Regions from separate parts of the Methylomarinum roseum genome, predicted to be linked through region 1. Evidence: predicted binding sites of a transcription regulator. Region 1 holds the regulator's gene; the other holds the start of a gene.
The links. The regulator HrcA, encoded in region 1, represses chaperone genes, less so after heat shock. The targets are predictions, from matches to a motif close to TNTTAGCACTCNNNNNNNNNGAGTGCTAANA.

Region 1 (7,554 bases):
TCGGCCAGTTCGACGCCATGACGTTTTCGCTTCTGACTGAGCTTATCGGCCAGCTCGGCGTATTCTTGCAACAGTTGCTCGCAGTGTTCCTGCAGTTTGTCGATGCGTTCACTGCTATGAGTGAGGTTGTCGAGCTCTTCAGCAATCTGCATGGCGACCTCGGGCAGTTTTTCGGCGTCGACATGATGTTTGCGGCTCAGGTTCAGAATGATGCCGATTTGTTCGTCCAGCCAGCTTAGCCGTTGCGGATCGGCTTCCTGGGCTTCCAGGTAACGGCGCAACTGTTGTGAGGCTTCGGCGATTTGAATTTGGGATTCGTTCAGCAATTCGGCGACTTCGCCGAGGTCGGATGAATATTGACTTAATTCGGTCAATTCGTGAATGCTGTGACTTAGCATCTGGATCATCGACTGCTGTTCGTTTTCGTAAAGCAGATCCAGCTGTTGCTGGCCGACGCTCAATATCTGGCCTAGATTGGCCAAGGTGTTATGTTCCTCTGAAAGGGCTTGATAATTGAAATTTTCCAGGTCGAGTTGCTGCAGTTCATCCAGTTGATAGCGGAGCAGTTCTTCACGCTCAGTCTGGTCCTCGCTGGCCTTGACGAGGGCGTTGAGTTCCCGATTCAGCTGCTTCCAGGTCTGATAAACCGTATTGATTTGTTCGAGCAACGCCTGATTGCCGGCGTAGCTGTCGAGCAAGCGGCGTTGTTCCTCGCCGTTCAGCAGCGTCAGGTGAGCATGTTGGCCGTGAATTTCCACCAATAAACGACTCAAACCCTGCAGCGTCTGCAAGGTCACCGGGCGGTTGTTGATATAGGCTTTGGAGCGACCATCCTGATTGATGATGCGACGAATCAGGCAGTGTTGCTCGTCATCCAGTTCATTGTCTTCCAGCCACTTTTGCGCCAGCGGCGCGTCGCCCAGGCCGAATTCGATATTGATTTCGGCGCGCTTGCTGTGCGGGCGGATATAGCCGGCGTCGGCGCGGTCTCCCAGGGCCAGTCCCAGCGCGGTCAGCAGTATCGATTTGCCGGCCCCGGTTTCGCCGGTCAGCACCGACATGCCGGTTTCCAGATCCAAATCCAGCTTGTCGACGACGGCCAGGTCGTTGATGTTGATATTAAGTAGCATAATCAATTAAGGTGAAGCGGGTTATATGAACGGATTGTTGTAATTATTCACCCAGCACCTAAATTAACGAAGATTATTAATCATAGCCAATAACCTAGGGTATTTAGGTGCTGGGAAATCAATGACCTACTGCCTAAAACCCGAAAGATACTGAATAGTTACGGATTGTTTTTATCATGTCGTCGGCACAGCAGGCTTTGTCTACTCGTTATCCTACTACAGGCCATTAGTCGTATTATAGCGGTCGCAGTTCAAAATTTAGCCGCCGGCGTCGATTGCAGGCTGTGGCAATGCCTGCTCGTCTGAGGATGAGGGTGCCGTGGATGGGCGGTATTAATAGCCGGTTTAAATGTGGTAATCTCGGCTCCAATTCAGTTTGCCTCTGAGTATGTGGAAGAAGTCGTGGTCCTCGGGGTGGAGAATTGTAATCGGTTTTACTTCCTTTTTAATCATAATTTTATCGCTAATCAAGACTTCCGGAATTTCCAGATGGTCGCAGGTGACTAGCGCATTGATTTGTTTGGCCTGGCTGAAGCGGATTTCTATTTCCGAATCATCGTCGATCACTAACGGGCGGTTGGATAAGGTATGCGGATTCAGGGGCACCAACACCAAGGCGTTCAATGACGGGTGGATGATGGGGCCGCCGGCGGATAGGGAATAGGCGGTTGAGCCGGTCGGTGTCGATACAATCAGGCCGTCGGAGCGTTGAGTATTCAGATAAACGCCATCGATGGTGGTGATGATTTCAATCATGCTAGGGGTGACCCAACGATGCACAACGACTTCATTGACGGCCGTTTGTTGATGGATGACTTCGCCGTCTCGAATGATTTTGGCTCGCAATAGATAGCGATTTTCCTCGCGATATTTTCCTGCCAATATCGGCCCGAGTTTGGCGGACAATTGCTCCGGTGAAATGTCGACTAAAAAACCCAGCCTGCCCAGGTTGACGCCGATTAACGGGACGCCATAGGCGACAATGGCTCTTGCCGCGGCTAGGAAAGTACCGTCGCCGCCCACCGCAATGATGACGTCGCAATGTTGCCCCAGTTCTTCCATAGGGCAGCGTCGAATTGCCGGCTCGTGAATGAAATCGCCGCTGCGTTGATCGATATATACGGTGTAATGTTTGTTTTTCAGAAGTTGGTAAAGATTGTTCAGTGTTTCCGCAATGCTTGGATCGCTGGGTTTGCCGATAATGCCGATGGTCTGAAAAGAGTTTTTTTGCATCGCTTGCTGTGATGAAAGGATCGATGATCAATTATACAAAAAAAAGGGAATTGTTTTTTATAAAGACGAAAGTGGGGGGTTAAGCGTGAAAATAATGATTTTGATGGGGGTGTTACTCAGTTTCGGGATGGCGGGCGCCAATGAGAAGGTTGAGGTTGGGCGTTTTTCTGCTGGCGACCTATCCGGCTGGGAGAGTAAGCGCTTCGAGGGGGACACTCGATATCGGCTGATCGACATCGATGGCCTGTCGGTTTTAAAGGCTGAAAGCCAGGCGTCCGCGTCCGGCTTATATAAGAAGCAGCGTATCGATCTCTTTAAAACGCCTTATTTGAATTGGCGATGGCGAATAATGCGGCGTTTGTCGAAGAGAGATGAATTGGAGAAGTCCGGCGATGATTATGTTGCTCGCGTCTATGTGGTGGTCAGCGGTGGTTGGGCTTTCTGGAAAACCCGGGCGATTAATTATGTCTGGTCCGGCAATCAAGCAAAAGGGATGGTATGGCCCAATGCGTTTGCCGGCGATCATGCGATGATGATGGCGTTGCGTGATCGCCGGGACAGCGTCGCCGTTTGGTATCGAGAGCGTCGTAATGTGTTGGAAGATTTGCAGCGTCTGTTTGGCGAACGGATTCGTTATGTGGATGCGGTTGCGCTGATGACCGATAGCGATAATGGCGGCGGTCAGGCGGAAAGTCTTTACGGCGATATTTATTTTTCCGAGCGATAAGCGTGCGACCGGATAATGTAGGGCGGCTTCGCGAAATATTGCGGACGGAGTTACAAACTCCGTCCAGCTTTGAGAATTCATTCGGCGGTTGCCATGCGTGACCCTCGTTCCCACGCTCCTGCGTGGGAATGCATACCAGGCTTAAGGTGGCACAAAGTATGGGTTCCCACGGAGGACCGTGGGAACCAGGAACCGGTGCGCTTCCTATCGTCAGCACCCCCCCTACCCGCACCGGTAGGGTGGATCAAGCGCAGCGGATCCGCCAACGTAGGGCGGCTTCGCGAAGCAAGCCGCCAAAACCCGCTACCGTGGCAGAATCCCAAAGCGGGACGGAGTTTGCAACCTTTTCCGAAAAAACCGGTGCGCTTCCTATCGTCAGCACACCCTGCCCGCACCGGTGGGGTGTTGCGCCAGGGCGGTTGACATTAAATTGAGTTGCTGATAGTTTTGCGGCTAGCACTCTCCGGTGAAGAGTGCTAATTATTAAACCTTGGGTGTCAGCGTGAGAAATAATCAGGATTTAAACGAAAGATCCCTTCATTTACTAAAAGCGTTAGTCGAACGTTATATTCAGGAGGGTCAGCCGGTAGGCTCGCGGGTGCTGTCAAAGGATTCTGAGTTAAAGCTCAGTCCGGCCACGATACGTAATGTGATGGCGGATCTGGAAGACTTGGGGTTGATACACTCGCCGCATACTTCGGCGGGACGCGTGCCGACCGTCCGGGGTTATCGGCTTTTTGTCGATTCCTTGATCACCGTCAAGCCGCTCGAGTCTCAATTGTTGGAGTATTTGTCCGAAGGCCTGGAGCATGAAGATGAGGATTCGGCGGCGCTGCTCGAGAAAGCCTCGAAATTATTGTCGGACGTCACCCATATGGCGGGCATTGTCACGTTGCCGCGGCGCGAAGTCGTCAGTTTGCGTCATATCGAGTTTTTGCCTTTATCGAAGACGCGGGTATTAGTGATTCTTGTCACCAACGATCAGCAGGTTCATAACAAAATCATCAATACCGATAAGGAATTTAGCGCCGCGGAACTGCAGCAGGCTAGCAATTACCTGAATTCGATTTATTCGGGCCGCAGCATCAGCGAGGTGCGTCAGGCGCTGCTGAAGGAATTGGAGCAGGATCAGAAAAGGGTCAATCAAGGCATGATCGATGCGGTCAACATGGCGCAATTGGCATTTGATCACAAGCCCCAGGAAGATTATGTGTTGAGCGGGCAGACCAATTTGATGGGCTTTTCCGAATTGTCCAATATGGAGCGGCTGAAGCAATTATTCGACGCCTTCAATCAAAAACGCAGCATCATACATCTGTTGGATAAATGCCAGCATGCCGATGGCGTGCAAATTTTCATTGGCGAGGAGGCCGGCTATCAGGCATTCGAGCCCTGCAGTCTAGTGACTTCGCCTTATATGGTAAACAAAGAGGTAGTGGGCGTATTAGGAGTGATCGGTCCGACCCGTATGGCCTATGAAAAAGTGATTCCTTTTGTCGATATGACTGCAAAATTATTGGGTGCGGCCTTGAATCCGAAATGATAATCCCCATCTTAAAAAACATCTTGAAAAAACATTAATAGCCGGGAGTAATAAATGACTAAAGAACAGGGGCAGCCTGAAGCTCAATCAGACAGCGAGCTGATTGAGGAAGTTCTTGAGCAAACCAATAACAGCGCAGCGGAAGAACGCGTCGTTGAGGCGGGGGAAGCCGAGCAAAAGGGAAAGCAAGCGGAGCAACCGGAAGCGACGATAGATGAGTTGCGTAAGCAGTTGGCGGCGGCGGAAAAAAAGGCCGAAGAAAACTGGGATAAATTAATGCGCGTTCAGGCCGAGATGGAAAATCTGAAGCGTAGGACACGCATCGATGTCGAGAATGCGCATAAGTTCGCATTGGAGAAATTCACCAAGGAATTGTTAAGCGTTATCGATAGTCTGGAGCTCGGCATACAAGCGGCCTCCGGCGACAGCCCGGAAGTGGTCAAGCTCAGAGAAGGCAGCGAATTGACGATGAAGCAATTCGAAGCGGTCTTTGCAAAATTCAATATCGAAGCCATCGATCCCCTCGGTGAGCCGTTCGATCCGGAAAAACATCAGGCGATGAGCATGATGCCGTCCGCCGACGTAGAACCGAATACCGTATTAAATGTTTTTCAGAAAGGTTACATGCTCAATGGGCGCTTGATTCGTCCAGCCATGGTGGTTGTTTCTAAGGCGGAAGACAAGCCGGAAGGCGATTCGACAAAAATTGATGAGCAGGCTTGAAATTAAAGCAACTAACCGCATATCTGTATTAACTTTATTAAAACAAACAATCAAGTCTGGAGAATTTAATGGGTAAAATAATTGGAATTGATTTAGGCACCACGAACTCTTGTGTTGCCATTCTTGAGCATGGGACGGCGCGGGTTATCGAAAACAGTGAGGGTGCGCGTACAACGCCTTCGATCATTGCCTTCACCAACGACAACGAAGTCTTGGTGGGTCAATCGGCAAAGCGTCAGGCGGTCACCAATCCCGACAACACCTTGTTTGCCATCAAGCGTCTGATCGGTCGCCGTTTCAAAGACGACGCGGTGCAAAAAGACATCAAGATGGTGCCTTATAAGATCATCGAGGCGGAAAACGGTGACGCCTGGGTCGAATGTCATGGTAAAAAAATGGCGGCGCCCGAAGTCTCTTCCCGTGTGTTGATGAAACTGAAAAAAGATGCGGAAGCGTATCTGGGTGAAGAAGTCAAAGAGGCCGTGATTACCGTACCGGCTTACTTTAATGATTCCCAGCGTCAAGCCACCAAGGACGCCGGTCGTATCGCGGGTCTGGATGTCAAACGCATCATCAACGAGCCGACTGCGGCGGCGTTGGCGTTCGGTATGGACAAGCCAAAAGGCGACAGCACGATCGCCGTTTATGACCTCGGCGGCGGCACCTTTGACATTTCCATTATCGAGATTGCCGAAGTCGAAGGCGAGCATCAGTTTGAAGTGCTGTCGACCAATGGCGATACTTTCTTGGGGGGTGAAGATTTTGACTTGCGAATCATCGATTATCTGGCCGAAGAGTTCAAAAAAGAAAACGGCATCGACCTGCACAGCGATCCTTTGGCGCTGCAGCGTTTGAAGGAAGCGGCGGAAAAAGCCAAAATCGAATTGTCATCTTCGACCCAAACCGATGTCAACTTGCCTTATGTGACCGCCGACGCCACCGGTCCGAAACACCTGAACGTCAAATTGAGTCGGGCGAAGCTGGAAGCCTTGGTAGAGGACTTGATCGATAAAACCAGACATCCATGTGAGCAAGCTCTGAAGGATGCCGGTTTGTCCACGTCGGAAATCAGTGACGTGATTCTGGTGGGGGGGCAGACTCGTATGCCTAAGGTGCAGGAGTTCGTTAAAGGGTTTTTCGGTAAAGAACCACGTAAAGACGTTAACCCCGATGAGGCGGTGGCGTTGGGGGCGGCGATTCAGGCCGGCGTTTTGGGTGGCGATGTCAAAGACGTACTGTTGTTGGATGTGACTCCGCTGTCGTTGGGTATCGAAACGATGGGCGGCGTGATGACCAAGTTGATCGAAAAAAACACCACGATTCCGACCAATGCTTCGCAGGTGTTCTCGACTGCCGAAGACAATCAGACCGCGGTGACGGTGCATGTGTTGCAGGGCGAGCGTGAAGTTGCGGCCGGCAATAAATCATTGGGTCGTTTTGATCTCGCCGATATTCCACCGGCGCCGCGCGGCATTCCGCAAATCGAAGTCTCTTTCGATATCGACGCCAACGGCATCTTGAACGTGTCGGCGAAAGACAAGGCGACCGGAAAACATCAGTCCATCGTGATCAAGGCTTCCAGCGGTTTGTCGGATGACGAAGTCGAACGCATGGTTAAAGATGCTGAGGCGCATGCCGATGAAGACAAGAAGGTGACCGAATTGGTTGCCGCCCGTAACTCGGCGGAAGGCATGATCCATGCAACGGAAAAATCGTTGGAGGAACTGGGCGACCAGGTTCCTGGCGATGAAAAGTCTGCGATCGAAGCGGCGATCAACGAGTTGAAGGAAGCCGTTAAAGGTAACGATAAAGAGGCTATCGAAGCGAAAACGACGGCGTTGACCGAGCTGTCAGGCAAACTGGCTGAGCGCATTTATGCGCAGAAAGGCGGCGCCGAAGGTGCGGCTCAGGCCGGAGCGGAAGCAGAGCAAACGTCTCAGCATTCTGCGGCCGATGACGGTGTCGTCGATGCGGAGTTTGAAGAAGTCAAAGATGACGATAAAAAATAATTAATAATTTGCGGGGCTGTTCATATCAGCCCCTTTTTTTCCTTTAGACAGGATATAAGAAAACCGCCGGTTATTGCTGGCGGTTATTTACGTTATGGCAAAAGAAGATTTTTACAAACTGTTGGGTGTTGATAAAAACGCCAGCGATGCCGAGATCAAGAAAAGTTATCGGCGCATGGCGATGAAGTA
Region 2 (7,554 bases), 2.1 Mb from region 1:
GTTGGGCTGAATGAAATGAAGCTCAACGAGTTAGGTGTTCCGGAAATGTTGGGCTTCGCTATCGCTCAACCCAACCTACGAAATGCGTAACTATTCAGCATAAAAATGCTTTTACTATCAGTCGCTTGCCCCAGAAGACGCCGTTCACCCAGCACCTAAATAAACGAAGATGATTTATCGCAGCCATTAGCCTATGGAATTTAGGTGCTGGGTAAATATGTCCCTATAGGCTTGGATGCGACATCCCTGTCGCATACACTTCTTCCACAAGCAATTGATAGTAAAAGAAATATTTTCTCAGTATCAAACTGAATAGTTACCGAAATGCTTGTGTTTAAGGGCGGTTCTTTAATGATGCGTCCAACTTATCATGTTATTTCTCGATATTGAAATATGGCGGCATGTCGTTGACATAGGCCATGTACATCGCATCGGCCATGGTCCACAACACATCCAGCTTGAATTTCAGGATATCCAGCATGCGTTCCTGTTGTTCGCGGGTCTTGTACCAGTCCAGCGTCAGTTCCAGGCCGTGCTCGACGTCGCGTCGCGCTTCCGACAGGCGTTTGCGGAAATAAATATAACCTTCCTGCTCGACCCACGGATACATTTCCGGCCAGTTATCCAGGCGTTGTTGATGAATTTTCGGCGCAAACAACTCGGTCAGCGAGGAGCTGGCCGCTTCATGCCATTCCGAACGACGGGCGAAGTTGACATAGGCGTCGACGGCGAATCGCACGCCGGGCAGTACATGTTTCAACGAGGTAATTTCCTCGCGGGTCATGCCGACCGCGATGCCTAGCTGTATCCAAGCCTCGATGCCGCCGGGGTCGTCGGGATGGCCGTCATGATCCAATATCCGTTGCACCCAGATGGCGCGGGTCTTGCGATCCGGGCAATTGGCCATGATGTTGGCGTCCTTGATCGGAATCATAATCTGATAATAAAAGCGGTTGGCGACCCAGCCCTGCAGTTGGGCCTTGTTCAGTTTACCTTCGTTCATCAGCGTGTGCATAGGATGATGAATATGGTAATACTTTTCCATGCCGCGCAGCTTGGCTTCAAATTCCTCGCGGCTCCAGGGTTTGTTATCGCAGCAGCTCATGATGTTCCTTTATAAGTCGATTTCTAAACCATCGTAAGAAACTTCGATGCCGGCGGCATCCAGTGTCTTGCGCTGTTCCGAATCTTCGTCCAGAATCGGGTTGGTGTTGTTGATATGAATCAATATTTTGCGGGTATTTTCAACCTGATTCAGCACCTCGATCATGCCGCCTGGTCCCGATTGCGGCAGATGGCCGATTTCCCGCGCCTTTTTATGACTGATATGCTGGCTGACCATTTCATCGTCGGTCCAGAAGGTGCCGTCCACCATCAGGCAATCGACCTCCTGCATCGCTTGCATCACATGCGGCTCGATTTCTCCGAGGCCGGGCGAATAGTACAGTTTTTTGCCGGTGGAAATTTGTTCGATGATGACGCCGACATTATCGCCTTCGTGCGGGTCGTGCCGGTGGGGCGAATAGGGCGGCGCCTTGCTCTTCAGGGCATGAGTATAAAAACGTAAGTCGTCGATGCCGGGGACCGTGAAGCTGCTGCCGTCACAAGGGATCGGGTGATGATTGACGGTGCAATAATCTTTCAGCATCGTAAACAGCGGGAAGCCGGTGGTCAGGTCTTGTTTCACCATGTCCGTGCAGTAAACATCGAGCGGCTTGCCTTCGCGCAGCATCAGCATGCCGGTGGTGTGGTCGATCTGACTGTCGATCAACATGATCGCCTTGATGCCGGTGTCGCGGACGCCTTCCTGCGGCTGAATGGCCGGAAACGCCTCCAGTTGCTGGCGAATGTCGGGCGAGGTGTTGAACAGCAGCCAGTTTCTGTTGTCGGTGCTGACCGCAATCGATGACTGGGTGCGGGCCTTGCCATTCATTTGCTTGTGGCGTAAACGGTGACAATTATGGCAATTACAGTTCCATTGGGGAAATCCGCCCCCCGCGCCTGAACCGAGAACTCTGATCTTCATGATTGATGGGCTAGTTTGGTTGTAAAACAAGGCCTGAATGATACGGGATTAAAAAGCTGCAGGCAAAAAAAAGGGGCCTGAACAGCCCCTTTTTCTTGATTCAAACCGTAGCAATCAACGGTTATAAATGTACATAGTGACTTCGAAACCGAAACGCAGGTCTGTGTAAGCTGGTGTTTCCCATTTCATATTAAATACCTCCAGAAGTTTTTTTAGTTGTACGCTAGCTTGATCAAGTAAGCTGCCTCAGAGTATACGATGAAGTTTTTTTTTTGGCAACTACGATCAGCATTTATAGATTAAAAGTGATGGATGGAGTTCACTTTTAGCTTGTACCTCACTAAATACAGGGTTATATTTACGGTTCGCACCATTTTAACCGAGCGATAGGCGCAATGGCTTATCGAAATAATTACAATAACAATTGGAGGGGGTTATGGGAGTCGTGGTAGAGCTTGTTTTTTTCATGTTGCTGATCGCCATTGTCGCTTTTGCGCCGTTGGGATACTTCATCTATATGTATACGATGAAAAACGGCGAGCCGTTTGGGGATACCGAACCGCATGGCGATAGTGACTCGGCCGTTTTAAATATGGCGGAGAAGGTCGTTAGTGCGGTTAAAGGCCTCGTTGCCAAAAAATAACTACCCGTCGCAATTCAGCATTGTTCGTTTAGTGGAACCGGGCGTAGGATGCTCGGTATCCAGCTCGGCGCTGCCGATAGAAGCTGAATAGAGCCAAAAGAACTGGAATAACGCCGGTTTTTTAGCGAACTTTTGCCCGGATTTCTTGGTGGGGAGAAGATGAAAATCTAGGCGGCGGTTTGTGCAAAGCAAGCCGCGAATTGTCGAAAAAAAGTGAACCAGTTCAAATATTGATTCGAAATTACTTGAAAGAAAATCAAGATTAAAAGTTGAATTTTTTGCGCGTCAGGGTAAGCTTACGATTATAAGCTAATGTCTGGATTGACGCGCCATGAACGGAACCACGACCTTTTTGCCCAGCTACGACCCCTGTCCGGAATACAATGCCAGGTTATTGCAGCGCAGTATTCCGATGATGATGAAGCATCAAGTTTCGACGCATCCGATTAATTATGCCATTTGGTATGAATACGTCGCCGGCAATAATGGCAAACTGACCGCAGCCATCGATGAGCTACTGAAAAGCAAGCAGGCGTTTGATGATGAAACCAGCCTGAGTCTCTACAAGAACTATATTTGTAACGCCTCGGTTGAATCATTTGAAAAAATCAATTATGCCTTGCAGGCGTTGATTGAAAATACCGCTAACACGGTGCAAGATTCAAGCACTCAGGTTGCCAGTGTCGGAGAGCATGTGTCGGCCAGTTCGCTGAAGCTGGAGGGCATCGATAATCTATCCGATGTTAAAAATGTGCTGTCAGGCATCGTCGCGGAAACCCGGGAATTACTTAAAATCAGCAATATCCTAAAAACCAAGCTCAATGAGGCCAATGACGAGATGGCGAGGTTGCGCAGTGAGCTGAGCATGGTCAGGGAGATGGCGACGACGGATGGCTTAACCGGCTTGTTGAACAGACGGGCTTTTGATGAGATCTTGGTTAAGCTGATTGACAGCCCGCTAGCATCCTCACACTGCTTATTAATTCTGGATCTGGATTATTTTAAAAAGATCAATGACAGGTTTGGTCATCTGGTTGGCGATAAGGTGCTGCGCTATATGGCGGGCTTGTTAAAACAGCATGCCAGCGAACATCATCATGTCGCCCGTTTTGGTGGCGAGGAGCTCGCCGTGGTGATGCCCGAGACTACGATGGATACGGCGCTGGCAATCGCCGAACAGATCCGGTCGGCGCTGGATAACAGCCGCTTGAAACAAAAGGAGAGCGGCCAATCTATCGGTAAAGTGACGGTGTCGATAGGCGCGGCGTCGCTAAAAAACGACGACAGCGTCGAAAGTTTTGTCGCCCGCGCCGATCAAGCGCTATACGCCGCCAAGGAGTCGGGGCGCAACCGGGTCGTGCATCTGCTTTAACCCGGAAACAGCTTTCCGGCTTAGCCTGTCCCGCAGGTGGGGCAAGCTGGGTTTTTCCTCAATTTCATCGTTTGCCATTCCATCGTCAGGCCGTCCAGCAATAATAATCGCCCGGTCAGAGGGGCTCCGATCGTCATGATGACCTTCATCGCCTCGAGGGCCTGTATGCTGCCGATGATCCCGGTAATCGGCGCGATGACGCCGTTTGTCGAACAGCGCTGTAGTTCTTCACCTTCACTGCTGTAGAGACAGTTGTAGCAAGGGCTGTCGTCGCAGCCCGGCGTAAACACCGAGACTTGACCTTCAAAACGAATTGCGGCGCCCGATATCAAAGCCGTTCTATGGTTCACGCAAGCCCGATTAATGGCGAAACGGGTGTTGAAATTGTCGCTGCAGTCCAACACGATATCGGCGTTTTCGACTTCCCTGTCCAGTCGTTCTCCAACCAAGCGTTCACGGTGGACGATAACCTTCGTATCCGGATTTAACTTTTTCAAGGTGTTCCGGGTTGAAATTACCTTATCCATCCCTATATCGTCAGTGTTATGGGCAATCTGTCTTTGCAGATTTGACAGATCGACCTGGTCGTCGTCATAGAGTGTGATTTGACCGATGCCCGCCGCAGCCAGATACATCGAGGCTGGAGAGCCGAGACCGCCGGCGCCGATGATCAAAACTTTGGCGTCGAGCAGTTTTTGCTGTCCCTCGATATCGATTTGCGGCAGCATGATTTGTCGGCTATAGCGTAGTAGTTGTTGGTCATTCATTTGTCATCTGGATGCAATAAAGTGAGCGGCAGATGATGCCAAAGAACTTGACAGAGTGCAAAAGCTGGTTATTATTAGCACTCATTACTAGCGAGTGCTAATAATTTTTAAACCTTTATTTTTTAATTGTTAGGAGACATTGATGAAAATACGTCCGTTACACGACAGAGTCATCGTTAAACGTGTTGCAGAAGAAACAAAAACTGCAGGAGGGATTGTTTTGCCGGGATCCGCAGCCGAAAAACCCAGTGAAGGTGAGGTTTTAGCGGTGGGTAATGGCAAAACTTTGGACAATGGACAAGTTCGCGCCATGGAAGTAAAAGTGGGCGACAGAGTCCTGTTCGGCAAATATTCCGGCACGGAAGTGAAGGTAGACGGTGAAGAAGTTATCGTCATGCGTGAAGAAGACATCATGGGGATTTTAGGCTAAGCCAAAATCGATCACTAACCATATTAAAGAATATTTAGGAAACAAAATGGCAGCAAAAGAAGTAAAATTTGGTGGCGATGCGCGTGCACTCATGGCGGCAGGCGTAAACATTCTAGCAAACGCGGTGAAAGTCACGCTGGGCCCTAAAGGCCGTAATGCGGTTTTGGAAAAAAGCTTCGGCGCCCCCACCATCACTAAAGACGGTGTATCGGTGGCCAAGGAAATCGAATTAAGCGATAAATTCGAAAACATGGGCGCGCAAATGGTCAAAGAAGTTGCGTCACAAACTTCTGACGTGGCCGGTGACGGCACCACGACGGCGACTGTATTGGCGCAATCGATCGTTAACGAAGGCTTGAAATCGGTCGCTGCGGGCATGAACCCAATGGACCTGAAGCGCGGTATCGATCAAGCGGTTTCCGCGGCGGTTAAAGCGATCGAAGCGGCGGCGACGCCTTGCGAGGACAGCAAGTCGATTGCTCAAGTTGGCGCCATTTCGGCAAACTCCGATGAGACGGTCGGCACCATCATCGCCGAAGCGATGGAAAAAGTCGGTAAAGAAGGCGTGATTACCGTGGAGGAAGGTTCCGGTCTGGAAAATCATTTGGATGTCGTCGAAGGCATGCAATTTGACCGCGGCTACCTGTCTGCATACTTCATCAATAACCAGGACAACATGACGGTTGAACTGGAAGATCCTTATATCCTGCTGTTCGACAAGAAAATCTCCAATATCCGTGATTTATTGCCGATTCTGGAAGGGGTTGCCAAGGCTAGCCGTCCATTGCTGATTATCGCCGAAGATGTCGAAGGCGAAGCGTTGGCGACTCTGGTGGTCAACAACATGCGCGGCATCGTCAAAGTAGCGGCCGTTAAAGCGCCTGGTTTCGGTGATCGTCGTAAGGCGATGCTGGAAGATATCGCCATTCTGACCGGCGGCGCCGTGATTTCCGAAGAAGTGGGTCTGTCTTTGGAAAAAGCGGAAATCGACCAATTGGGTACCGCGAAAAAAGTTCAAATCAGCAAAGAAAACACCACGATCATCGATGGCGCTGGCGCCGAAGATCATATTACCGGTCGAGTGGCGCAAATTCGTGCGCAAATCGATGAAGCGAGTTCCGATTACGATAAAGAGAAACTGCAAGAACGTTTGGCCAAACTGGCTGGCGGTGTTGCCGTGATCAAAGTCGGCGCAGCGACCGAAGTTGAAATGAAAGAGAAGAAAGCGCGTGTTGAAGATGCGCTGCATTCGACTCGCGCCGCCGTTGAAGAAGGCGTCGTAGCAGGCGGTGGCACCGCGTTGGTTCGTGCGCTGAAAGCGCTGGAAGGCCTGAAGGGCGCCAACCATGATCAAGACGTCGGCATCAACATCCTGCGTCGTGCGATGGAAGAGCCTCTGCGTCAAATCGTCAAAAACGCCGGCGCCGAGTCTTCGGTGGTGTTGAACGAAGTCGCTAAAGGCGAAGGCAGCTTCGGTTATAACGCCGCTACCGGTGAATACGGCGATATGATCGAAATGGGTATTCTGGACCCTGCTAAGGTCACTCGTTCCGCGTTGCAAAACGCCGCTTCCGTTGCGGCTCTGATGATCACCACCGAAGTGATGGTCGCTGACGAGCCTAGCGATGACAAAGGCCATGCAATGCCTGACATGGGCGGCATGGGAGGCATGGGCGGTATGGGAGGCATGGGCGGCATGATGTAATCATCGTCGACTCCAAGCCTGTCGCTTGAGCCAAGGCCCCGGTTGCGATGCAGCCGGGGCTTTTTTATGCTTGAAAATTGTTAACCCGGATATACCACAAAGGCGGCCTTGGACTTTGAAAGAGGTATTAATAACCCATGCATTAGCATTGTATGGGTCATATTTTCCTGGTGGCGTTTGTCCCTCAGAACGTCCACTCCCTCAATCGAGTGTAACTATTCAGTATCTTTCAGGGGTTTAGGGAGTAGGTCATTGACTTCTCGGGACGATGGAAATGCAGATTTTGCAGGAGCAAAAATCTGCCTGTTGCAGACAGCCCGATAAATCAATAATCGACTCCCTCTGATAAAAATACGCTGAATAATTACAATCGAGTTTAAGCTGTAGGGCGGATCGAGCGCAGCGGATCCTCCAAAAAGTTCTACAAAATATCGAAACCTTGATAAGACCGAGCATCGGTCAACGGTCGCGTTTGCACCGAATTGACCTTGGCCATGATCGGGCCTTTGTGGCACCATTGCACCAATTTTTCCAATTGGCTTTTCTCGCCGCAGGCGATGATTTCGACATCGCCGTTGCTCAGGTTCTTGGCGTAGCCGGTCAGATTCAGT

Region 2: a site for HrcA is predicted at 4,881-4,911, ahead of groES (co-chaperone GroES). Genes of this name have one in related genera too.

Annotation. Positions count from the first base shown of each region.
Region 1 is NZ_CP157743.1:3,798,483-3,806,036, reverse strand. Features, by position in the region: gene recN (DNA repair protein RecN) at 1-1,130, opposite strand, end outside; gene Q9L42_RS17395 (NAD(+) kinase) at 1,476-2,363, opposite strand; gene Q9L42_RS17390 (DUF3047 domain-containing protein) at 2,458-3,090, shown strand; gene hrcA (heat-inducible transcriptional repressor HrcA) at 3,593-4,633, shown strand; gene grpE (nucleotide exchange factor GrpE) at 4,688-5,356, shown strand; gene dnaK (molecular chaperone DnaK) at 5,425-7,365, shown strand; gene dnaJ (molecular chaperone DnaJ) at 7,460-7,554, shown strand, end outside.
Region 2 is NZ_CP157743.1:1,419,485-1,427,038, forward strand. Features, by position in the region: gene pqqC (pyrroloquinoline-quinone synthase PqqC) at 374-1,105, opposite strand; gene pqqB (pyrroloquinoline quinone biosynthesis protein PqqB) at 1,115-2,026, opposite strand; gene pqqA (pyrroloquinoline quinone precursor peptide PqqA) at 2,141-2,215, opposite strand; gene Q9L42_RS06925 (hypothetical protein) at 2,463-2,669, shown strand; gene Q9L42_RS06930 (GGDEF domain-containing protein) at 3,001-4,041, shown strand; gene Q9L42_RS06935 (HesA/MoeB/ThiF family protein) at 4,062-4,808, opposite strand; gene groES (co-chaperone GroES) at 4,951-5,238, shown strand; gene groL (chaperonin GroEL) at 5,285-6,943, shown strand; gene yccX (acylphosphatase) at 7,365-7,554, opposite strand, start outside.